2 regions of the Paenibacillus sp. J31R30 genome follow, and region 1 is predicted to be linked to the other one. Evidence: riboswitches for the same ligand, from Rfam matches in the RefSeq annotation. Region 1 holds a riboswitch; the other holds the start of a gene.
What was found. A riboswitch is a leader RNA that binds a small molecule or an ion and turns the genes downstream of it on or off. The one in region 1 is predicted to bind ZMP and ZTP.

Region 1 (12,388 bases):
GAAGTCCAGATTGTCTACCACATTGGCAACCGAATTTTGTACAATAACACTTTCGTAAACTCCCTTACACCGATACTTCTGAACCCCGTTATCAATTACAGTGATTTGGCGAACGGATTGGGCAGCTTCAGTTCGATCAGCTTGGCGTCGCCAGAATCCGGCTTGATTCAGACAGATACCGGCAAGATAGAGCTTAAGGGTACTGTGATCAAAGCACAAGGCAAGGAATTACACGCTGTTATTGAAAAAGAGGACAACGGCAGCTGGATCGAACCGGAGACAACGTCAATCCCTTTTGACGATACGCAATTTACAGCATCCCTACCGCTACTTCATGGAACTGGACGATATCGAGTTACACTTCGATCTGACTTGTCCATTCCCGCTCCACGTCAATACAATCCCTACATCGATGTTGCTAGTTATTATGTCGATTACAAAGAGAGCCTCCCTCGTATTCTCGGTATGCAAGATGCTGAAGGCTTCAGTTGGCGAGATGGAAAGTTACTGCAAACCTCGGATAAGGGCCTCTCGTGGGATGTCGTCATACCTGACGGCGTGTCTGAGAAGGATCGTTTGATGGCTGCCAAATTTGAAGTGCCAACCTGGGGATATGCCGTTTATCTCACAGACGACCAACAACCAAGGCTCATTGCAACCCATCAATTGTACAATGGAGGCTGGGAAACAGCAGTACTGCCCACGTTAGAGGCTTGGGAAACCTCCTCGGAAGTAACGCCATATGTAGCCAATCTCTACTTTGAGCCCGCTTATATCATGCTGACTTCTTCACCAGCAGCAGGTCAAAACTTAAAGTCACTGTACCGCACCGATGACCGTGGTAAAACCTGGACACGAGTAGGAAATGTGAACTCGGATATCGCGGGTTCCCCGACTGGCATCAGTTACCGTAAGGCCAAAGAAGGCTGGATGACCACAATGAATCAAGGGCATCAGGATTTCCCGCTTTACCGCACACAGGATGGCGGCCAAGCCTGGTTGATTCAGCATGTCGACGTCCCGGCAGATCTGAAGATGAGCTATGCCAACGCTTATCCCCCCTTTTTCGATCAAGAAAGCGATTATCATGCTATTTTCATTGCTGAGTTCATACAAGACAATAAGAAAACATATGTCTTCTATGAATCGAGAGATGCCGGCGAGACATGGACACCTCTCCCTTATCGACTAGATGATGTGCAAGACATTCCGGTGTTGCACTTCGATAACTTGCTCATGGGCAAAGCGATTTCTCAGGATGGCAAAACCATCTACACGATGGATACCTATAACCGTACAAACTGGCAACCAATCAAGCCTACTATTTCATTGCAAAAAGCTACGCAATTTTACCTACGCACGGATGGTTACGGTTGGGTACTTTTGAACGGCAGCGTCTTAGTCACGAATGACGGTGGCCGGTCTTGGGAAGAAGCGAAACGAAAATAGACAATTGAAACGACAAAGCTGCCGCTCTATAAGAGTCGGCAGCTTTGTTTATTAATAGTTAAATTCAAAAAGCAAACGATGACCGCATTTTCTTCTCCATCATCGCATTAATCTCATGCACCAATTGAATCGAAGCTTCGATCTCAACTTTTCGCGTGGAGACACTTTCAACGCTGCAGCCGATTGGAATCCCTTTTTCCAGGCCAAATTCGAAAATTTCTTCAAATATTTGCTTAGAAAATGCGACTGATTTATCCAAGACATCATGGGAGTATTTCAAATCATTTTCCAACCATTTCGGAATACTGATCCCTAGCCACTTCATAAATTCCAGTGTTTTGGTAGATCCGCAAGGCGCAATATTCATTAATATCGGCACCATGTCTAAGTTGTTTTCTCGACAGTGATAGTAATAATCGGATAAGAAGTTTTTCGATGCTTCCACATTATAGGTCGCCTGAGAAATGAAAAACCGACTGCCGCTCGCTATTTTACTGACCATTCTAAGATGTTCGTCATCTTTTTTCATGTGTCTTTCGGGAATGACGACCGCGCCTAAAGTTAGCTTATCGTTCAGTTTTTTACTCAATTCATAAGCTTCGGGCAACCCCATACTTACTTCTTGCTTACTAGACGACGCCCCGACAAACACAGAAAACCGATCTTCATCGAGATCCGCTTTAATCCATTCTGACAATTGTTCCTCCGAATACTTACCAACACAGCGATAAATAATTTTCGGGATGTTTAACCCCGCTAAATATTCTTTACTGTAGGTTGTCGGGTCAACGGTTTGCAAATAAGGAAACGGTCGATCTTGATCAATCCGATCACTTTCCTCCTGCACATCATAGAGAATTAAGCCATCTATTTGAAGATTTTGGAGTCGTTCACATTGTTTCTGTGAAATCTCAGCCATTTTCTCTAGCGATTGTGTTTCCTTCGGAGGCGTCATCCCGTAAGTGATGATACCTGCTTCTCTTCTAAGTATTTTGTCTTTTAGCATATGTGTCACAACCTTATCTTCCAAATTCCCGAAAACAAATAATTCACAGTTAACTACTCGGTATTCTATATTTCGACCTGAATCGGCAAAATCCTTTTCAAATCGATACGATTATTAACGGAACTTATCTCTCATGAAAGCCAAGCTAGCGGCAAAATCCTTCTCTGGATCATGAATAGTACACTCTGCCGAAATCATTCCTTTATAGCCTGACGCCTTCAATGCCGTAACAAATTGATTGTATGGATACTGACCTGTACCCGGCGACAATCGTCCGGTATCGGCAAGATGAATGTGCTGCAGCCACTCTTTATTTTCGATGAGCGTATGCAGTTGATCCTGCTCTTCATCCATATGATAGAAGTCAGCCAAGACCCGGATGGACGGATGGTTAACCTGTTTGGCAAACATCGCTGCTTCAGAGACGGTGTTAATGATGTTGGACTCTTTGCGATTCAACGGCTCAATAGCCAACGAAACGCCTGTTCCTTGGAACTCTTCACCGATCAATGCTAGCAGTTGCAGTAGCTGTTGCTCTGCGCGATTTCGCTCCCAGCCGTCCGGAATATGCCTAGCTTTCCCGCTCCCTAGTACGGCCGTCTTGGCTCCGATTTTATTTAAAGCGCTTGCAGCTTTATGGACGTATCGTCGAATCCGTTCCTCATCCGCTTCTGGACCAACGATTTTCAAATCTCCCGGAAAAAATATGCTGAACGCCTGTACCGGGAGCGGACAGTTCAAGTACAAAGGAAGTTTAGCTGCGAAATCTACTTCATCCTCTAAATTTAATGATACGAGAGCGCACTCGATATAGTCGAAACCAATTCTTTGAAGTCTTTCCGCCTCCTGAATTCCACTGCACCATCCAAATGTGTACATGAACATTCCTCCTATTCGTTATCTCAACTCCAATATATCAAAATATACCAGTAATTGGGATCATTAATTTATACAATTGCTTAATGAATACTTCGTCTATGAATAAAAAAGAGCTGCATCGCGGCAGCCCTTCTCTAATACGACATACTCAACTATGTAGCTGTCTTAACGTGCATTCGAATCCGCTTGAGAAATCCCAACAATCGTGCCACTTGGATCAGTAAAATAAGCCAGGTAGCCCATGCCAGGCATACTCATTTTCGGAACAACAATCGTTCCACCATTCGAAGTTACTGCTGATAAATAATCATCGATCGAAGTAACTTCAATGGAATTAATGGTTCGGGTCAAGCCATCAGGTGACTTCAATAATCCCCCATCAATGCCTGGTACATCACTGTGTCCAGTTTTAATAAACCAATAATCTTGCGGTCCTGGAAACTTTGTGAATTCCCAATTAAAAGTTCGTGAATAGAACTCAATGAGTTGATTAGGATCTGCTGCTTGCATTTCAAATCGTAAAATCCTGCTCATAGCAACACCTCCTTTACCTTCATTTTAACAATTGGACCGCTGCTGCGCAAAGCCCATCCTGCACATCGAATAATCGAAGCTCGTTTGCTGAATTTTATCGCATAAATCCCACAAATTGTCTAGAACACGAACCTCAACATGTCTTCTAAATAGCTCTCCGAACAAATCTCGAATTTCAAAACGATGAATAGGTACTTGTGATTTCTCACTTACATAATAACCCGCACTAGGATCTTGCGAATAAAAATCCGTCGACTCAAATTCATATAGAAATAGCGTTGTATTCTTCATAATCTCAAACCATTTATGTTCAATGGCCACGACATGATGCGTTGAGCTCGATGAAATAAAGTGCTTTTTATCCTCAGCAGTGGTTGCTTCATGACAATGATACGTCACTCTCGGACAATTCCGAGGGGTTAGAAAATTAGGCAAGCAACGCTCATTGAGCGCCCATACCAACCCTTTCTCAGGGTCTAAATCTTTTCTTGTGGGAATTCTAGGGTGAAAAATAGGAATGTCTTTTTCTTCGCTGACATGAAATAATTTCACAGCTGCTCCCCCTTATCAATTCAACTAAGATAACTTCTCTGCAGCGTCTACGGTGTGTTTCAGCAACGTTGCAATTGTGACAGGCCCTACTCCCGCAGGAACAGGTGTAATCGCGGAGGCAATCTGCTTGCAAGCCTCATAGTCAACATCCCCGATGTTCCCTTCATTGTATCCCGCATCCAAAACAATCGCTTCTGGCTTAATCCAATCACCCTGCACAAAGTTCGGTTTACCAACAGCCGCCACAACAATGTCGCCTAACCGAACGATTTCAGCTACATTTACAGTCTTTGAGTGGCAAATGGTAACTGTTGCATTGCGATGTAATAGCATCATGGATACTGGTTTACCTAGGATTGGACTTCTTCCTATCACCACAGCGTGTTTGCCCTCTATGGCAAGTTGATAATAGTCCATAATCGCAAGTATTGCCGCTGGGGTACAGGAAGGAAAATCAGCTAAGCCGAAGGCATTTTGAGCAAACCCTAGCGTTGTTACGCCATCCACATCTTTCTCGATCCGAATCGCTTCAAATGCAGCCCTTTCATCCAGATGATGAGGCACAGGATGTTGCAGCAAAATCCCATGTACACTGGAGTCCGCATTTAGTTTCTGGATCTCGGCAACCAACTCTTCTGTCGTTGTATGTTTTGGAAGTTCAACCCGAATAGAACGGATTCCCAATCGCTTGCACGCATTCCCTTTCATCCTCACATAAGTAGCTGATGAGGGATCATCTCCGACTAAAATCGTCGCTAAACAAGGAATGATTCCTTGCTTCGATAATTGATTGATTCTGCCAACTAATGCCTCTTTCATGTCTGTTGCCACTCGATTACCATCCAAGATCAATGTTTCTGCGGTCATCTCATCATCCCTCTCAAGTTAGAAGCAAACATAAAGAGGTAAGGGGAATTCCCCTTACCTCTGCCCAGGCGTACGGCCGTTATCGACATGCTCCCTCATGGTTACCCATGCTCCGCCAGTTACATATCGCTTAATCATAAAAGTATCATAACAATGAATGCCAGAATTTTCAATATATTAGTATGAAAACAGCTACAACGCTGCCGGCGACATAAAGTAGGAATACCACATATTCGTCATGAAAACATCCAGAGCAACGAAGTAGAACATCTCCAGTCCAACATTCCGTTCGGACAGCCCTTTTCTCCATAGTCTCGTGCATAGGTAGGAAATCACGGCAAAAATGAGAAGTAAAAGCAGACTAATCCATATCGATTGCAAGAAATCTGGCATCACCTGCAGTGCGATTGTCTTCCGGTAATCCCCGACAAATAAGGCTTTTACCACCAAATACATCGCGAGTGATATCCCGAAATGCCTCTTCGCATACTCATCATAATGATATTGCCAAAATACACTGATGACGACTAAATAAAGGCCAGGTAATAAGATCCATTTTAAGCTTATGAGTGCCGTGAGTACCCCAATCCCCCAAAAAAGCGGTAAATTCCCAGCAGCATTTTGTAAGTCGTCTCCTTGAATACTGTTCATTCGCTCCACATAAGGAAGCTGATCAGTGGCATAGTAAACTCGAAATGATTTCGTGTTCACGGCATCCAACCAAATGGCGAATGAACTACCTTTGTTTGCAGCGTAAGCGGGATAAGAGGCGAAACCGCCGAATTGACTAATCCGAGTAGCATCTAACATCTTACCATCCTTAAAACCAACTCTAAACACTTCTTGACTCGTTTGACGTCTATTCTTTTCATAAACCGATGAAACCACAAGCGTTACTTCACCTGTACTTGAATGCGTAAACGTGGGATGTAAAATCGTATCGGAATCTATCCCTTTGGCAACAGGAATGCTTAGGATTTCATCTTGTACTTTGTCTGGTTGATTCGATGGGAAGGTAAGCATGTGTAACGTACTTTTGCCGGATTTGCGAGAGCTAGTCGTATACGCAGTAATAAATGAGGAACCATCTACACTAAACGCCATATCATCCAAGCTGCTAGCTGCAAAATCCAAGTCCTTAAGCTTATTCTGCACTAGCGGCTTCCATGTGTCAGACGCAAGCTTTGCGTAGTGAAAGGATTCATCACCGTCCTTATTGACCGCGTAGACTAGCGAAATACTGCCCCCAGAGGTATCCATTACACCTTGTAACTGCTTCACATTCGTAATATCCAGTTTGGACCAACTCAGCTTTTCATTGGGATGAAATGCACCCACATAAAGAGCTGATTCATTGTAAACCAAGAGAACACTTTCCCCTTTTGTGTTCTTTACAGTTTGAATACCAGAGATCTCATTCTCATTGATTGCGAGCTTAGTTGTCCACGAACCGTTCTTCCATTCACTCGCATAGAGCTTATTGTCTTCACCGATCCAGATCACATGATCTTTATCCAGCAGCTTATACGAACGAAATGCACCTGAGTCAGGCAAACTGCGCGTCTCTGAGCTATTCCGTCCCTCGTCGTCAATCGTGATGTATATAAGTGATTTATCTGCTAGATATGTAAAACTGCTTTCCCCTAGCATTTGGACAGGTCCCCCATACGTAGCCAATTGAGGTAACTCCGTTGCTCGGCCGAAAGGCTCCGGATATGGCTTCACATTTTCATTCGCCAGCATGAATGTTTGAATCAATCCGATGACTAGAAGGGCTGCTAGAAACGGCACATACGTAAACAACTTCCATCTTGCTCTTTTCACTTCAATTTACCTCCAAAGCATTCTAACTGACCTCTAAAAAGAGTGATCACGTTTCTTTTGTTAATTTGCCATTGTTCAATAAACGCGCAACCCAATGATAACATTGATTCAACTGTTCATCACTAATTAAATCTGATCGATGTTCAAACATGATGTTCACTTGATCGTTTTCTTCAGCAATTATCTCCAGATATTCTTCAATTGGTGCCCAGCCATCAAGAGGATCTAGCTCAGGTAAGACAGGTTGACGATGATTAGAAATGATAGCATTTACTTGTACATTACTCAGATGGACTAAATAGGCAAATCGAGCGAATGTTCGAATGACTTTTTTAGCATCAAAAAAAGGATCAAGCTTTTCCTGCAAGAAAAGTCTCGCTGTATCTAGACATAGCTTTATCGTTGGATATTTCAATAAAAGCTCTAAATTTCCATATTGACCTATCATGAATCGATTCATCATGGGCTTCTCCCAGGTCTAATTGATATCAGCTATATAAATGGCTTCATATTTCTTGATAGTACGTAAGTGATGATCCCTAATGACGATCCCCTTCACGCCACATCTTGCTTGCAAATGAGATCCCTCCTATTCTTCAATTTCAAAAATAGAATCCACTATGATCGGCAAGTTATCTCTCACCGTTACAGCTCCGAAGACGGATCTCGCGTGCATCCCCTTTTCGCCGAAAACTGCTAACATCACATCCGAACAGCCATTCAGCACCTTGTGCGGCTCTTCAAATTCAGGGACTGCGTTAACAAAACCTTGTAGTTTTACAACTTGTTTAACCTGATCCAGAGAGCCTAATGCAGACTGCAACACTGCGAGAATCTCGATACCAGCTTGTCTAGCAAATTGATAACCTTCTTCGGTTGTATAGTCTTTACCTAATTTCCCTTTTGGGCTGCCCGATGGACCTTTGCCCGAGACAAACAAAAGTCCGTTCACTTTCACATAATTGGCATATTTCGCTGCTGGTTCACTGGCTACTGGTAGTACGATTCCTAGTGCTTCGAGCCTTTGAGCAATGGTTTGTTCTGGCATGTTGGTTCCCCCTAATTAATGAAATTGAAATGTATCATTATTCCTACTACTTCTTACTTCAAAATCAGAACCCCATCGAATTTTCTATAGTCCTCAAACACTTCGTCATGATGTCTTGCAAAAAATTCGTTTGATGCTTCTGGTAACTCATGGATGGGGTAGAATTGTGCGTTTGTACTTTCATTTGTTATCTTAATAAGATTACCTGACCATTCATCCACACGAAACAGATACTCAACCACTTGATACTCATTTCCATATCTATCGGTATATATTTGCTTTTCGGGGTTCGAATAAATGGCGATCAAAGTAGCACTTATAACGTCAAGTCCTGTCTCCTCTTTAACTTCTCGTACTAAACAATCATAGACAGACTCATTGTGTTCCATGGCACCAGCTGGCATGCCCCATTTGCCATCCCCTCTGCGCTTGATAAACAGTGCGTCCCCCTTATCATCACATAGAATAGCTCGAACCGAGTTCGTTAGCAACATTTGTGATCCGATTAGCTTCAGAAGCTTACCCGTATAAGATTCTGCCCAGCTGATGGCAATCGCCGCCTTTCCTATATGTTCTTCATGGTCCAGAACTCAAGCTCTTTATTTGGTATTCGCCATCTGTCTTCTGAAGCGTAACATAAAGCACTCGGTTAATGATCCAACCCTCCTCAGTTCGCTCACCACCGCCAGTAAGGATGAACTCGAGGGATGCCGGTAATGTATCATAGGTAACAATATAATAGGTATCCTCATCATTTTTTAAAATCTGCATGTCATCATGAATCATATAATTCAAAATTCTTCTGCCTGCGGATACGGTGGATTCCTCATCCTTTTCTAACTTCTCAGCAAAGAGCTTTCTTACGATTGGCTTCAACTCATCTTGTTGATGGATACTCATCTCATGGCTCGATCCTTTAGCAGCATAAGCAGAGCATCCGGCCACACAACTTACACTAACAAGTAAGATTATGGTTTTCAACCATTTCATAACATCACCTCGTAGAATGAATGTGTAGTTGCTTTTATACAACATATCTGGATTCAAAAATAATCCAAATTTTAACAATTCATTTCATTAGACGAAGCCCAAACGGATAAGTTGCAATCCATCACCATTATTTACAAGAATTCATAGGACTCATTAAAATGACAGGCCCCAATCTCCCCGTTTTCGTATTCGAAAGCCGAACCTCCATCGTACTATTCGTTAAATCAGCCGTGATATCATCGATTCTCCCTGCCCATGTCGGACCACCTTCTTGAGGGGTTGGGTATAATCTGAAGCGCCAACTAATCTCATTTTGAATATAAGCAAAACCTTCATACCCATCATAATCTCCTATTGAAAAAGGTACCGGCAAGTGATTGGCATGTATGCTGATACTTGTGCGAGGAAAACTCGGCGTAAGTTTCACTTTGTAGACAAGCGCTGCGCCTTTGGCATTAGCATTGTCAGCAATTACTGGTTCTAGAACGGCACTGCAAGGCATGGGTACATCAGCATGGCCTTGCTCTGGACGAATCAGGACACTCCCCGCAATTAACGCTAATACAATAACTTTCTTCATATGACACCCTCCACAAATGTTTTGTGGTTATTTTTCCCATTTCCCCCATTCCTATGACGTTTTTATAAAAAGCCGCCTCGCGGCGGCTAAAATCCTTAAACAGTGACTATCGTTGAATAACTTGTTCGCGTCTTGGTCCCACTGAAACCGTAGTAATCTTCACGCCGATTGCGGATTCCACGAAATCAATGTAGTTCTTTGCCGCTTCTGGCAGCTCCTCCATGCGTGTAACCTGAGAAATATCGCATTTCCAACCTGGCATTCGAGTTAAAACCGGCTTAGCCGAATCCATTAATGCGGTGACCGGAAAACGATCAACGATCGTTCCATCCGCCAATTCATATCCGACACAAACCGGAATTTCATCCAAGTAGCCCAGCACATCCAGATTTGTTAAAACAACACCCGTAGCTCCCTGCAGCATGCACCCATATCTCGTGGCAACTGCATCAAACCAACCCATTCGTCTTGGGCGCTTCGTGTTTACACCATATTCACCGGCATCGCCGCCGCGACGACGTAATTCCTCTGCCTCACTGCCTTCTATCTCTGAGACGAAAGGCCCTGCCCCAACACAGCTAGAGTAAGCTTTGACGATCGCGAACACACTCTTTATCGCACTGGCAGGGAGTCCTGCACCGACTGATGCAAAGCCTGCAAGCGTTGAAGAGGATGTCGAATACGGGTAAATACCATGATCCGGATCACGCAATGCACCCAGCTGCCCCTCCACCAATATGGGTTCTCCATTAGCATTCGCCTGTTGGAGAAGTGTTGTCGTATCACATACATATGGAGCTATTCGCTTAGCCTGACTCAGCAGCTGCTCCATGAGTTCATCTGTTTGGATGGCTGGACGTCCATATAGATGCTTGAGCAATACATTTTTTGCTGTGAGCAAACGCTCAAGTCGTTCCTGCAAACGAGCTTGGTTAAATAAATCGGCCACCTGAATGCCAAGCTTAGCATACTTATCCGAATAAAATGGTGCGATCCCGCGTTTGGTTGAGCCGTAGCTATGAGCACCAAGTCGCTCTTCCTCAAGCTCATCGAAGCGTCGATGAATCGACAAAACCACTTGCGCCCGCTCAGAAATGTACAGCTTCGGCTTGGGTACACCTCTTGCGTCAAGTTCATCCAATTCCCCTAACAAGATATCTATGTCGAGTGCTGTTCCTGGTCCAATCACATTCAAAATATGAGAATAAAACACGCCTGAAGGCAACATTCGCAGCGCGAATTTGCCGTAATCATTAATGATCGTATGCCCTGCATTGCTCCCACCTTGGTACCTAACAACGAAAGATGATTGTGCCGCTAACACATCTGTCATCTTCCCTTTCCCCTCGTCTCCCCAATTCGCTCCAACAATCGCAGTTACTGTCATATGCAACGCCTCCACACTTGATATACCTTACAAAGCTTATTATAATAGCGTCAATGGCATTAGAATAATTGATATAAGTAATATCTGATATAAGGTGAGGTAATAGGAATGGACGTTAATCTGGAGTGGTATCGTGTCTTTTATTGGACCAGCAAGACAGGCAGTTTATCCAAAGCGGCTGAAGAGCTGCATATCACACAACCTGCCGTTAGTCATACGATTAAACAGCTGGAAGCCGCGTTGGGTGGTCAACTTTTTTTCCGAACAGCCAAGGGAGTCACGTTAACCGTTGAAGGTGAAGTGTTATTTCGATACGTCGAGCAGGCATTTAGTTTTATGAAAATCGGCGAAAAAGCTATCGCTGACATGCATAGCTTGCATAGCGGGGAAATCAATATCGGGGCAAGCGATACGCTGTGCAAGTATTATCTCTTGCCATATTTAGAGGCTTTCCACCAGCAACATCCTGGCGTGCGAATTCGTGTTACGAACCGTACCACTCCTGAAACTTTGGCATTGCTCAAGGAAGGCAAAATCGATTTTGGTATCGTCAGCCTTCCGGCCTCGGATAAACAGATTGATTTCCGTGAAAGCTCATCCATTCAAGACTATCTTGTCGGCGGAAAGAGTTTTGCTGGGCTCGCAGAATGCCCGTTATCACTTGCAGATTTGCATAAATACCCTTTGCTTTTATTGGAAAATGGCGCAAGCACGAGGCGCTATATCGATGAGTACGCTGCCTCCAACGGTGTTAGCCTCTCACCTGAGTTCGAGCTTGGCAGCATCGATCTCCTTGCGCAATTTGCCAAGCGCGGCTTCGGATTGGCCTTTGTGATCGGTAATTATGTAGCCGATGAACTCGCTAATGGCGACTTAATCGAAATTCCACTATCTCCGCCAATCCCTGCGCGTCAAATAGGGATAGCCACTTTTCGAGGTGTTCCCCTCTCGGCGGCTTCGAAGTCTTTTATGGCGTTGTTGCCCTGATGCGAGCAAAAAAGAGAGGCTGTCCTACTCAAGTAGATCATGCTACTCAAGTAGGACAGCCTCTTCAACGTCTAATCAGTCGGCGAAAGAATAACTGTATTTCTTACAGTTACTCTTTCAAATAGGTCAAAATCGCATCTACTCTCTCGTTCACTGACATATCGTCTTCTAATCGGAGTATCGGACAATTCAAATCAGACAACCAATGCTCATGAAGAGCTTTGCTTCGAACCTCATAACCAGATTCATCATAGCGTGCCGCCCAGTCAAGGAAGGTTTTTGATT
Region 2 (12,388 bases), on a different contig from region 1:
AGAAAACAACGAAGTTGTTTCTATTAGTGCGAAGGTTGAATCCGAAATCGCTGAGCTGGAAGACGAAGAAAAAGCCATGTTCCTGGAAGAGCTGGGACTTCAAGAGTCCGGCTTGAATAGATTGATCAAAGCAGCGTATAGAAAGTTAGGCTTATACACGTATTTCACAGCTGGTGTTCAAGAGGTTAGAGCATGGACGATCCGTAAAGGAACGAAAGCTCCTCAAGCAGCAGGCGTTATTCATACGGATTTTGAACGTGGATTTATTCGTGCAGAGGTTGTTTCTTATAACGATTTGGCTGCTGCTGGATCCATGGCGGGTGCGAAAGAAAAAGGCCAAGTGCGCCTCGAAGGTAAAGAGTACGTGGTGAATGACGGCGACGTTATGCATTTCCGCTTCAATGTTTAATTGATAATAAAAACAAGAAAGGAGTGATCCCCTATGTTGGATCGACTTCAGTCCATTGTGGACCGCTATGAGAAATTAAGCGAGTTATTGTGTGACCCGGATGTAACGAGTGATACGAAGAAACTAAGAGAATATTCCAAAGAGCAATCTGATCTTCAGGAGTCTTACGATGCTTATAATGAATATAAGAGCGTGAGCGAACAGCTGGCTGATGCGAAAGTGATGCAGAATGAGAAGCTGGACGATGAGATGCGTGAAATGGTCAAAATGGAGATCGAAGAGCTTAGCGAGCAATCCGCTAAACTGGAAGAACATCTCCGCATCCTGATGATGCCGAAAGACCCTAACGATGACAAGAACGTCATCGTGGAAATTCGCGGAGCGGCAGGCGGCGATGAAGCAGCGCTGTTCGCAGGCGATCTTTACCGGATGTATACGCGTTACGCGGATGCGCAAGGCTGGAGAACAGAGATTCTCGATGCTTCCGTGAATGATTTGGGCGGATTTAAAGAGATTATTTTCATGATTACGGGTAAAGGTGCTTACAGTAAGCTCAAGTTTGAGAGCGGGGCACATCGTGTTCAACGTATCCCAGTAACAGAATCCGGCGGGCGGATTCATACCTCAACGTCAACGGTTGTGGTTATGCCAGAAGCGGAAGATGTGGAAATTATCATTCATGATGCCGATATTCGTGTTGATACGTTCTGTTCCAGTGGAGCGGGCGGTCAGTCGGTTAATACAACGAAATCCGCTGTGCGTGTTACACACGTACCAACGGGTATTGTGGCGACGTGTCAGGATGGTAAATCCCAGAACTCCAATAAAGAACAAGCGCTTCGCGTACTGCGCGCGCGTATTTCAGATAAAATGCGTGAAGAAGAAGAAGCGAAATATGCTGGCGAGCGTAAAAGCAAAGTCGGAACGGGCGACCGTTCAGAGCGTATTCGTACCTACAACTTCCCGCAAAGCCGGATTACCGATCATCGTATCGGCTTGACGTTACACCGCTTGGAAACCGTGTTAAACGGTGATATGGCGGAAATTGTGTCAGCATTAACGATTGCTGCACAATCCGATGCCTTAGAGGCGATGTAATGACGACTGCGAACATGACTGTGAGAGAAGCCTTTGTGAAGGCTTCTTCTTTTTTAGCAGAGCAAGGCGTCGCAGAGGCTTCGTCTTGCACGGAACTGCTGCTGCAGCACCTCTTAGGCGGCTGCACGCGCACGGAATTGCTGTTCCGCTGGTGGCAGGAACAGATGCCTGAAGAGCTGGTCGCCACATGGGACCAGCTAGTTGCAAGGAAGGCCGCGGGTGAGCCGGTGCAGTACATCACCGGTGAGCAGGATTTCTTCGGCCTTCCATTTGCTGTGGGGCCGGCCGTGCTAATCCCCCGGCCGGAGACCGAGCTGCTCGTGGAGGCGTTGCTCCACGAGGGCTCGCGTCTGTTCCCGCAAGGCGCTCCGCTCCTTGCGGATGTGGGCACCGGGAGCGGCATCATCCCGGTGACGATCGCGCACGCGCGCCCTGCGTGGCGCGTGGCAGCCAGCGACATCTCCGCGGCAGCGCTGGAGATGGCCTGCAAGAACGCGCAGCGCCATGACGTGGCTGCGCGGATCGAGTGGCTCGAGGGTGACCTCCTCGAGCCTTATATTGAGCGCGGGCTCGCGCCGGATATCGTGGTGTCGAACCCACCGTATATCCCTGATGGCGACCTGCCGGCGCTGATGCCCGAGGTGCGGCTATTCGAGCCGCACACAGCTCTGTTCGGCGGTGTCGAGGGACTCGACCTGTACCGCCGTATGGTCTCGCAGCTGCACCGGCTGCCGCGAATCCCGACCGTGGTCGGGTTCGAGGTGGGCATCGGGCAGGCGGAGGCGGTTGCGGCGTTGTTGCGCGCCGCAGCTAACTGGACGGAGATCCGCTTCGTGCAGGATCTCCAAGGGATCGATCGCCACGTGATCGCGATCCGCTCTCCCGAGTAGCCGATTGCTTCACCGATCGGCTGCTTTTCTTTCCGCTTATTTCCTCGGCGGACCAACTCTATCATTTTGCAAAAAATCATAGATTCATAGGTTTAGCCCCACCCACTATTGTCCATACTGGCTAGTAGATGACGGGAAAGGGGCTACTCTCCATGGTTAAGAGAACGGAGCGCCACTCAGTTAAGAGTCTATTATTCATTGCTTTTGCACTTATCCTTATGATTATGTGTTGGGAATCCAATCGTACGAACGCGGCGGTAATTTCGCCTACTATACCAGAGGAATCTATTCGTTTGCGCATTCTAGCAAATTCGGATTCTGCGCAAGACCAAGCTTTGAAACGTGAGATTCGTGATGCGATAATTGCTCGTATGGCGGAATGGGTCGTAGGACCGCATTCTTTGGACGAGGCTAGAGCAGTTGTGAATGCGCACTTACCAGAATTCGATCAACTCGTTGGAGAGATGATTGCATCACGCGGCTACAACTATCCGCATACAGTTGAGCTTGGGGTTGTCCCTTTTCCAACGAAAATGTACGGAAATGACGTCTACCCAGCAGGGGATTATGAAGCTTTGCGAGTTGTGATTGGTTCTGGAGAAGGCCAGAATTGGTGGTGCGTGCTGTTCCCGCCATTATGTTTTGTAGATTCTGTATCTGGAGAAGCAGTTGCTTCGGCTGCAGTCGTCGTAGCCAAAACAACGGATGAGAACGGCAAGGAAAAGCAGCCCGTGAAAGAAAGTAAAGCTAGTGAAACACCGTCTGCAAAGAAGAAAGACGCAGTGGCAAGTAAAGATAAAGCTGCATCGACGGAGAAAGTGGCAAAGAAAGACGCTAAAGTTGAGGTAGCAGCAGCTTCAGCTTCCACGACCGAAGAACCAGCTCAACCGAAAGTGAAGTTCTTTATTTGGGAAATGTTCAAAGCGATCTTTTCGTGGTTCAGCTAAATTCAAAAACCTGCAATTATACATCTTTATCTGATATTTTACGGCTACCTATTTCATTTCATATATGTAAGGATGAGAGTGATTGTGACAATCTACTGGAACGTGAATCAAGGCGAAGAGCGCGCGATAGCGCAGGATATAGATGAGGCGGCGAGCCTCTTGCAGCAGGGGGGAACAGTCGCCTTTCCGACCGAAACGGTGTATGGACTTGGTGCGGATGCGACCAATACCGCAGCGGTTAAGCAGATTTTTGCCGCAAAGGGGAGACCCTCCGACAATCCTCTGATTGTTCATATAGCTGATGCGAAGCAGCTCCCAGGCCTTGTTCAGCCAGATTGCATCACAAGCCATCACCAAACACTGATGAAGGCTTTCTGGCCCGGGCCATTAACCATTGTGCTACCTGTTATTGCAGGTAGCCTTTCGCCGTTAGTTACGGCTGGTCTGCAAACTGTTGGCATCCGAATACCGGATCATCCAGTTGCACTTAAGCTTCTGCGTGAAGCGGGACTTCCTATTGCAGCGCCAAGCGCGAATAGCTCGGGTAGACCGAGCCCGACAATGGCATCGCATGTACGTGATGATTTGGATGGCAAAATTGGCGGAATCGTAGACGGTGGTGCAACAGGTGTTGGTGTCGAGTCCACAGTTATTCAGCTTGTAGACGGCGTGTTACATGTGCTGAGGCCGGGTGGGGTGACTGCGGAACAGCTGCAAGCGGTTTTGCCTGACATGCGTATTCATGCCGCTGAGCCGACAGAGGTAGAAGCTGCCGATACGCCTCGCGCGCCGGGTATGAAGTATGCGCATTATGCGCCGAAGGGCTATATGCGCATTGTGCAGGGGGATGACGAGCAGGAAGTCTCCGCTTGGATTCAACGCGATATTGATGCTGCGAAGTTACGGGGGGAATCGACGGGTATTCTCACTTTCGAAGAAAGAGTACGGGGGTATCGCGCAGATCTCGTTCTCGCGTGCGGCTCATTATCTGAGCCAGATACGATTGCTCGGGAGCTATATGCCGCTCTGCGGGCTTTTGATCAGGAAGGCATAAGCTATATTGTTGCAGAAGGTGTTCCAGATTCAGGCATTGGCCGCGCGATTATGAATCGACTGTTGAAAGCAGCGGGTCATGAGCGGATCCGTCTCTAACATATAAGATTTTATAAGTTTCACGCCCTAAATTGTCTTATATTTCTGGTTAAACACTGTGAGAAGTCCAAGCAGGACGGCGTAGCCGTTTATTGTGACTAGCATGATTCCCAGTTTGTCCGCATATCTTGAGAAAGAATCGTGGACAAGGGGGATCGTGCTATGCTCGCATCTGGGGTACAAGTTGGGCAACTCATGACAATTGGAATAATGGCGATTGCTTTGGGCCTAGATGCTTTTTCGTTAGGAATTGGCATAGGAATGAAGGGCATTCGTTTGTTGGATATTTTGAAAATCAGCATTGTGATCGGCATTTTCCACGTGCTTATGCCACTTATGGGCATGTTTATGGGACAGTATGTCTCGCTCCTTCTGGGGAACGTTGCGACAGCTGCAGGGGGATGTTTACTTATTTTGCTCGGCGCGCATATGGTGTATAGCTCGATACGAGGGGAAGAAGCAACGGCTTTCGATCATCGAACGTTATGGGGGCTTATCATTTTCGCCCTTAGTGTTAGTATAGATTCGTTCTCTGTGGGCGTTTCTCTGGGGATGTTTGCTACGGACATCGTGCTTACAGTGCTCATCTTCGGTCTGTTTGGCGGATTGCTTTCGATAGCTGGCCTATTGCTAGGCAGACGGGTTAGCGGTTGGGTTGGGGAATATGGCGAGGCATTCGGCGGACTCATCCTATTAGGGTTTGGGATCAAGTTTTTACTATGATACAATATGGGGAGTTAGCTTTTGAAATAATAAGGTTTAAAATGCTTATATCGGGAGGATTTCATGTTGCGAATTCTATTTGTCTGTACAGGAAATACGTGCCGCAGTCCGTTAGCTGAAGGTTTGCTGCGTATGAGGGTGCATCAAGAGGGGCTTGCGGCGGAGGTTCGTTCAGCAGGTGTATCTGCGATGACGGGTGGTCCGATCTCGAGAAACAGCCAGTCGCTTCTTCACGAAGCGGGCTTTAAGGAATCTATCAATTCTCTAGCGATTGGCGCGGCGGATGTGGATTGGGCTGATCTGATCTTGACGATGACGACGGGGCATAAGCGTACAGTCATTCAACGTTATCCTCATGCGGTCGAGAAGACGTATACGCTCAAAGAGTATGTGGAAGACGATGCTCGTATTCTGAAGGCGATTGAAGAACGGGAGCAGCTTGCGACAGAGCTTCAGCTCAAACAGGCGCTATCTCAGACCGTATCCGTGGAAGAAAGAAGCCGCATGTATACGCTGGAAAATTCGATCCCCGATTACGATATTTCGGATCCCTATGGCGGGTCGCTGGCCGATTACCGGTACACTGCCGAGGAAATTGGTCGGAGCTTAGATAAATTGGTGAGAAAATTACGCTAAAATCAACAGCAAGCCTATAACTCTGTCTTCACTTGCATGAGATAGGTCAATATAGCTTTACACATCGCTGGGAATGCGATAAAATACAAGTAACAAGCAAGACTCAATGTAACTGGCGACGAGTGGGATTAACCACAATGGAGCATTGAGCTATACGGCCGGTCGCCTGGGCAAAAGAGCAACGCGCGTTTTCTAGCGTGTGCGCTCTTTTTTTCGTTTTTGGTGAGCTTTGGGATATAATAGGATGGTCGAATTCGAACAAGTCAAAAGGAGCGTTCTATTCATGAAAATTGCTTTAGGTGCTGATCATGCAGGCTATCGTTTGAAAGATGTTATCATTCCTTTTATTGAATCATTAGGTCATCAAGTGATTGATTTCGGATGCAGCTGCGGCGACTCCGTCGATTACCCAGATTATGCACTTCAAGTTTGCGAAAAAGTCGTTTCGGGAGACGCAGATAAAGGGATTCTGCTTTGTGGAACTGGCATTGGGATGTCCATTGCTGCCAATAAAGTTCCGGGAATCCGCTGTGCACTTGTGCACGATCTTTTCTCAGCGAAAGCGACGCGTGAACATAATGATACGAACGTGCTAGCGATGGGTGAGCGTGTAGTTGGTCCTGGCGTAGCGGAAGAAATCGTGAAAATTTGGCTGGAAACCGAGTTCTCAGAAGGTGTCCGCCACAAGAATCGTATTAACAAAGTACAGAGCATCGAAGATCGTTTCACGGTACATCCCTAGAGATGAGGGAGCCACAATGACAGATTCTATGTATGAACCTATAGCAGAAGCTTTGGAAGCGAACCTGCGTGAGCTGATTACAGTTGGCAGCCTGCGTCCCGGCAACATCTTGGTGATCGGCACGAGCACGAGTGAAATTCTCGGGCATCGGATTGGTACATCGGGTACGCTGGATGCGGCGAAGCCGATTTTTGAGACGGTTGCGCGTATCTGCGGCGAGTTCGGGCTGCATGCGGCTTATCAATGCTGCGAGCATCTGAATCGTGCGCTGGTTGTGGAGGAAGAGCTGCTGACGCTAGCGCCGCAGCTTGAGCCCGTCTCCGTGATTCCCGTGCCGAAGGCCGGGGGCTCCATGGCTTCCTACGCGTACAGACACCTCGCGAAACCGGTCGTTGTTGAGACGATTCAGGCGCATGCGGGCATCGATATTGGCTCCACGCTGATCGGCATGCATCTGCGCAGAGTCGCTGTTCCCGCAAGGCCGCCAGTTCGCCATATTGGCCAGGCTTATGTCACGATGGCATTCACTCGGCCGAAGCTGATCGGTGGTACTAGAGCTGTGTACTCCGCTGAGCTGGCGGATCAACTTTATCAACAAGCTGCACCTGATGCAGATTGCTAATATTTTATCTAACATCCTTAGGAGGAATTCCCTATGACAAACTTTTTGAGCAAACAAGATCCGAAAATCGTAGAAGCTATGAACCTTGAGCTAGGCCGTCAACGCGACAAAATTGAGCTAATCGCTTCCGAGAACATCGTGAGCCAAGCAGTCCTTGAAGCTATGGGTACTGTACTTACGAACAAATACGCGGAAGGCTACCCAGGCAAAAGATACTATGGTGGCTGTGAGTACGTAGACATCGTGGAAGACATCGCTCGTGACCGCGCGAAAGAGCTTTTCGGTGCTGAGCACGCGAACGTTCAACCTCACTCCGGTGCACAAGCGAACATGGCTGTTTACTTAGCTGCGCTAAACCCTGGTGACACGGTTCTTGGTATGAACCTTGCGCATGGTGGCCACTTAACACATGGTAGCCCTGTAAATGCTTCCGGTATTCTTTACAACTTCGTAGCTTACGGTGTAAGCGAAAAAGATTTCCGCATCGACTATGACGATGTTCGCAAAGCAGCTTTCAAACATAAGCCTCGCATGCTAGTAGCTGGTGCAAGTGCGTACCCGCGTACGATTGATTTCGAAGCTTTAGCATCTATCGCTAACGATGTAGGCGCATTGTTCTTCGTCGATATGGCGCATATCGCTGGTCTAGTTGCGGCTGGCTTGCACCCGAACCCAGTGCCACATGCACATTTCGTAACAACCACAACACACAAAACACTTCGCGGTCCTCGCGGCGGTATGATTCTTACGAAAAAAGCTTGGGCTGCAGCGATTGATAAAGCGGTATTCCCTGGTTCCCAAGGCGGACCTTTGATGCACACGATCGCAGCTAAAGCTGTTTCCTTCGGTGAAGCTCTTCAACCGGATTTCAAAGTGTACGGTCAAAACGTGATCAACAACGCTCAAGCTTTGGCAACAGCTCTTACAGCTGAAGGTATCAACCTAGTTTCCGGCGGTACGGATAACCACTTGATGTTGGTTGACTTGCGTAACCTGAACATCTCAGGTAAAGACGCAGAGCACGTTCTTGATGAAATCGGTATTACAGCGAACAAAAACGCGATTCCTTTCGACCCAACTAGCCCGTTCATCACAAGCGGTATTCGTTTGGGTACTCCAGCTGTGACTTCCCGTGGCATGGACGAAGAAGCGATGAAAACCATCGCGAAAGTCATTGCTCTTACGTTGAAAAACCCGAAAGACGAAGCTACGCTTGAAAAAGCTCGTGGCATGGTATCTGATCTAACGGCGCAATTCCCGCTTTACCCAGGATTGACTTACTAATTGTTAGAGATAAGGCCAGCTCATTGGAGCTGGTCTTTTTTTTTGAAATATCAGAATTTATAAGTTTTTGGGGTAAGCGAAGCTTGCCTCTTATTTATGTTCGGTTCACAGATAGCAAAAATGCAAAAGAGCATCCTTTTCAGAGGAATTGACTTGATCGTTTTAAATACATGCAAAAAGGCATCTTTTGGGGTCGAAAAGGTCAAAACAGAGCTGTAAATACAGAAATTGATGCCTTTTTGCATCAATTTTAGCCGAAATCGTGTATTTGATAGAGAGAAGTTGCACTTTTGCATTTCACAGTAGATGGAGAGTAGGCTGGTTACAGTTTGCAGCTTGGTTGGCGATAAAAACGACCTCTCTCGGGGTCCCCGCAAATTAATATCTAAACTCTGACCACTCTAGACAACGTGAACGACCATACATCCCCAAAACTTCAAACCATCTTACGAAAATATGAAACCTTTCAGTGTGTCGTACCCCTTACACTGATTCTGTACCAATGTAAACCCTTACACAGCTAGGAGAGGTGCGCATGAATTTTCAAGAATTGCTTCGGCCGGTGCCGGCCCAAGCGAAGTTCGAGCTAGAAGGATGGCATGTTTGGTGTGGATCGATGACACGAGATGAGGAGGGGAGGTATTACTTGTTCTACTCGCGTTGGCCTGAACGCGCTGGTTTTGAAGCCTGGGTCACGCATTCCGAAATCGCCTATGCGGTCGCCGACAATCCAATGGGACCGTTCCACCATGTGGATACGCTCTGGACCTGTAGAGATGGCGCAGCGAGCTGGGACAGGGATGTAGCGCACAATCCCGCGATTTTGCGCCACGGTAATCGTTATTATCTGTATTACATGGGGACGCATGGCCCCGATTTTGATCTCGACCAACCTGCCAATGAGGCAACATGGTGGACGTATCGCAACCACCAACGTATCGGTGTTGCTGTGGCTGACCATCCTGAAGGTCCATGGACGCGTGGGGCGTCGCCCGTGCTCGATGTCTCCCCAGGAGAGTGGGACGGACTCATGACGAGCAACCCTACGGTGTGTGAGACCGCTGACGGCCGTATCCTGATGATGTACAAAGGTGTGGCTGAGGGGCATCCTCCGAAGGGCGGTGCTGTTAACGCAGGTGTTGCCTTTGCCGATCATCCGCGGGGACCGTTCCGCAAGCAGCCAGAGCCGACGGTGACGAACCCAACGAATGATTGGGCGGTAGAGGACCCTTGCGTATGGTGTAAGGGCAATGGGTACTATGCACTGATGAAGGATTTTCAAGGTTATTTTACGAAATCTGAACGTGGCTCTGTGGCCTTATTTGAATCATCAGACGGAATTTCGTGGCGGCCATCGCGGCATGTACTGGCTTTTGATCTGCAAATTCCCTGGGCTCATCAGGTCGCACAATCCGTCCTCAGACTGGAACGCCCCCAGCTGTGGTTCGACGATAGCGGGGACCCTGCTGTCTTGCTGTGTGCCGTTCTTGAACGAGAGGGGAGTCGAACGTACAACATCCAAATTCCATTAGGAGGAGATTAATGATGAATTTGAAATGGCTTAGTCCGCTTCGCACGGTATTACCCGTATGCTTGTTGGCCACTGCGACGCTATCGACAATTTCACCCACCCCTGCTTCGGCGACTGCACCTGCTGGCTACACGTTATTTTATGCCGATGAATTTGACGACACCGCGATCAATGAGAACGACTGGATGTACCGCGACGCAGGGCCCTACTCACTGGGCTACAATCGCAAAGAGAACGTACGTGAATCGGGCGGCTCTTTGCACATTGATTTTAAACGTGAGCAGATTAATGGCACGTGGTACAACACTTGTGGGGGCTTAGTTTCGAAGAAGCTGTTCGGCTATGGCTACTATGAGACTAGAGCGAAGCTGTTTAATAGCACGACAGGGCTGCATTCTTCCTTCTGGAGTATGGGACTCAGCAATCATATCGCCGCTAATAACATAACCGGATTGACGGCCGAAATTGCTGCAGGTAATTTGCCATTTTATAATCAGGCAACGGAGATCGATGGCTTCGAGCATGACTCCGCCAATGGCTACTATGATACGGGGACGATCACGTATATTCCAGGCTACGGCTCGCCGCGTCAGCAAGTGAGCGTTACACCTGACGCGTGGCATGTCTATGGGTATGAATGGACGCCGACGGCAATTAAGTTCTACCTTGACGGTACAGTCGTCAATACGATCAATACCACAACGACACCGATGCCATTTGCGCCAGCGAATTTTTGGATGACAGCGTTGGGCTACAGGACAGTCTCGGACTACACGAAGCTGCCAGGTGAAAGTGAGTTCGATTACTTCCGTTTTTACGCAAAGAGCTACCCTAACGCCAACCTTCTGGGCAATCCTCAGATGGAGTTTACGGTAAAGGACACATCCAAGGGCTATACCGATCAAGATACGCCGAACTGGATTGAAACCTATGATAAAGATGCCAGCTTCATGACGACGACGGATGCGCATACAGGCACGCGTTCCTTAAAGCACGCGAAGGCCAGCAATTATCTGGTTACGACGAAGCAGAATCTCAACGGTATCGCCAATGGTACGTATCAGCTCAGCGCATGGGTGAAGAGCTCCGGTGGCCAGTCGCAGGCGATGATGCGTGTGCTGAACTACGGCGGAGCGGAGATGAATATGACGGTTCCCACAACCAGCACGTGGACGCAAATCACGTTGAATAACATCCCCGTGACCAATGGTCAGGCAACGATTGCCTTTACGTCCAATGCCACTTCGACACAGTGGATGCTCGTTGATGATGTGAACTTTAGCGAGGTGTCCGCTACGACGGTGTATGAAGCGGAGTCCTTACCCGTCACAACATCCTCTGGCGACTCTCAAGCGAATTACGCAGATGCACCTGCTAGCGCAGGATCATTCAATAATTTGAATGGCAACGGCGTAGGTGATTACGTGCAATACACAGTGAATGTACCGCAGACAGGAACGTATACCGTGTACGTTGGCAATCGCAAAGCGTTCAATAAAGGGATTTATCAGCTCGCAGTTAACGGCACAAATTTGGGTTCGACGGTAGACCAGTATGCCGCAACTTCTGGGTATACAGAGTCTAACCTAGGCACGGTCACGATTGGTACAGCTGGCAACCAGACATTCCGCTTCACAGTGACAGGCAAAAACGCGTCCGCCAGCACCTACAATCTCGCTTATGACTACATCACACTCGTCAAAAACTGATCAAGCCAAGCCGTCTCCCTCTCGGGAGGCGGCTTTCGCATTTCCGAAGATTTTAGACCATCTGCCAAAGATATGAAAAGGATTGGACGTTCCACAGCGCTACAATAAAGGTATAACCAACAGAGAGAGGAGAGGCAGCTCATGCATCGAACGATGAACCTGCTGCGAAGATACGGTGTGATGTATGCCCTATTAATTCCGGGCTTGCTGTACTTTGCGGTATTCAAATATGTGCCGATGGTGTACATCGCCGCTGCATTTAAGAACTATAACGTCCTGCAAGGACTATGGGAAAGCCCGTGGGTCGGCTGGCAGAACTTTCAGCTATTTTTCGATGGCGTGTATTTCAAGCAAATTATCGGAAATACCATTCTGATCTCGTTTTACAAGCTCATATTTTCGTTTCCAGCGCCGATTATACTCGCTTTAATGCTCAATGCCGTCACTTCAACGGGGTTCAAAAGAACCATCCAAACCCTGACCTACTTGCCTCACTTTCTGTCTTGGGTCATCATCTACGGCTTATTGGTGGCTTTCCTAGCACCTGGAACAGGGCTCGTTAACCAGTTGTTAACTGCCTTCCACTTAGACCGCATATCCTTCTTAACAGAGTCGGGTTTAATTCGATCGCTGATCGTCACAACG

Region 2: it holds a riboswitch for ZMP and ZTP, as region 1 does, so the genes downstream of both, rpiB (ribose 5-phosphate isomerase B) here and AC58QO_RS14730 (bifunctional 5,10-methylenetetrahydrofolate dehydrogenase/5,10-methenyltetrahydrofolate cyclohydrolase) in region 1, are expected to answer to the same signal.

The regions. Positions count from the first base shown of each region.
Region 1 covers NZ_JCAUAV010000003.1:630,924-643,311, reverse strand. Annotated here, with positions in the region: gene AC58QO_RS14755 (WD40/YVTN/BNR-like repeat-containing protein) at 1-1,449, shown strand, start outside; gene AC58QO_RS14750 (methylenetetrahydrofolate reductase) at 1,514-2,455, opposite strand; gene AC58QO_RS14745 (sugar phosphate isomerase/epimerase family protein) at 2,570-3,334, opposite strand; gene AC58QO_RS14740 (VOC family protein) at 3,500-3,868, opposite strand; gene AC58QO_RS14735 (DUF6886 family protein) at 3,893-4,420, opposite strand; gene AC58QO_RS14730 (bifunctional 5,10-methylenetetrahydrofolate dehydrogenase/5,10-methenyltetrahydrofolate cyclohydrolase) at 4,445-5,287, opposite strand; ZMP/ZTP riboswitch at 5,343-5,420, opposite strand; gene AC58QO_RS14725 (hypothetical protein) at 5,480-7,111, opposite strand; gene AC58QO_RS14720 (hypothetical protein) at 7,158-7,574, opposite strand; gene AC58QO_RS14715 (RidA family protein) at 7,701-8,159, opposite strand; gene AC58QO_RS14710 (NUDIX domain-containing protein) at 8,213-8,653, opposite strand; gene AC58QO_RS14705 (hypothetical protein) at 8,736-9,149, opposite strand; gene AC58QO_RS14700 (YoqH family protein) at 9,277-9,729, opposite strand; gene AC58QO_RS14695 (adenylosuccinate synthase) at 9,836-11,116, opposite strand; gene AC58QO_RS14690 (LysR family transcriptional regulator) at 11,225-12,103, shown strand; gene AC58QO_RS14685 (ATP-binding protein) at 12,213-12,388, opposite strand, start outside.
Region 2 covers NZ_JCAUAV010000011.1:162,991-175,378, reverse strand. Annotated here, with positions in the region: gene ychF (redox-regulated ATPase YchF) at 1-409, shown strand, start outside; gene prfA (peptide chain release factor 1) at 443-1,507, shown strand; gene prmC (peptide chain release factor N(5)-glutamine methyltransferase) at 1,507-2,397, shown strand; gene spoIIR (stage II sporulation protein R) at 2,550-3,344, shown strand; gene AC58QO_RS27015 (L-threonylcarbamoyladenylate synthase) at 3,429-4,496, shown strand; gene AC58QO_RS27010 (manganese efflux pump MntP) at 4,659-5,219, shown strand; gene AC58QO_RS27005 (low molecular weight protein arginine phosphatase) at 5,283-5,855, shown strand; ZMP/ZTP riboswitch at 5,954-6,034, shown strand; gene rpiB (ribose 5-phosphate isomerase B) at 6,139-6,597, shown strand; gene AC58QO_RS26995 (TIGR01440 family protein) at 6,614-7,219, shown strand; gene glyA (serine hydroxymethyltransferase) at 7,253-8,503, shown strand; gene AC58QO_RS26985 (glycoside hydrolase family protein) at 9,039-10,046, shown strand; gene AC58QO_RS26980 (family 16 glycosylhydrolase) at 10,046-11,743, shown strand; gene AC58QO_RS26975 (ABC transporter permease) at 11,885-12,388, shown strand, end outside.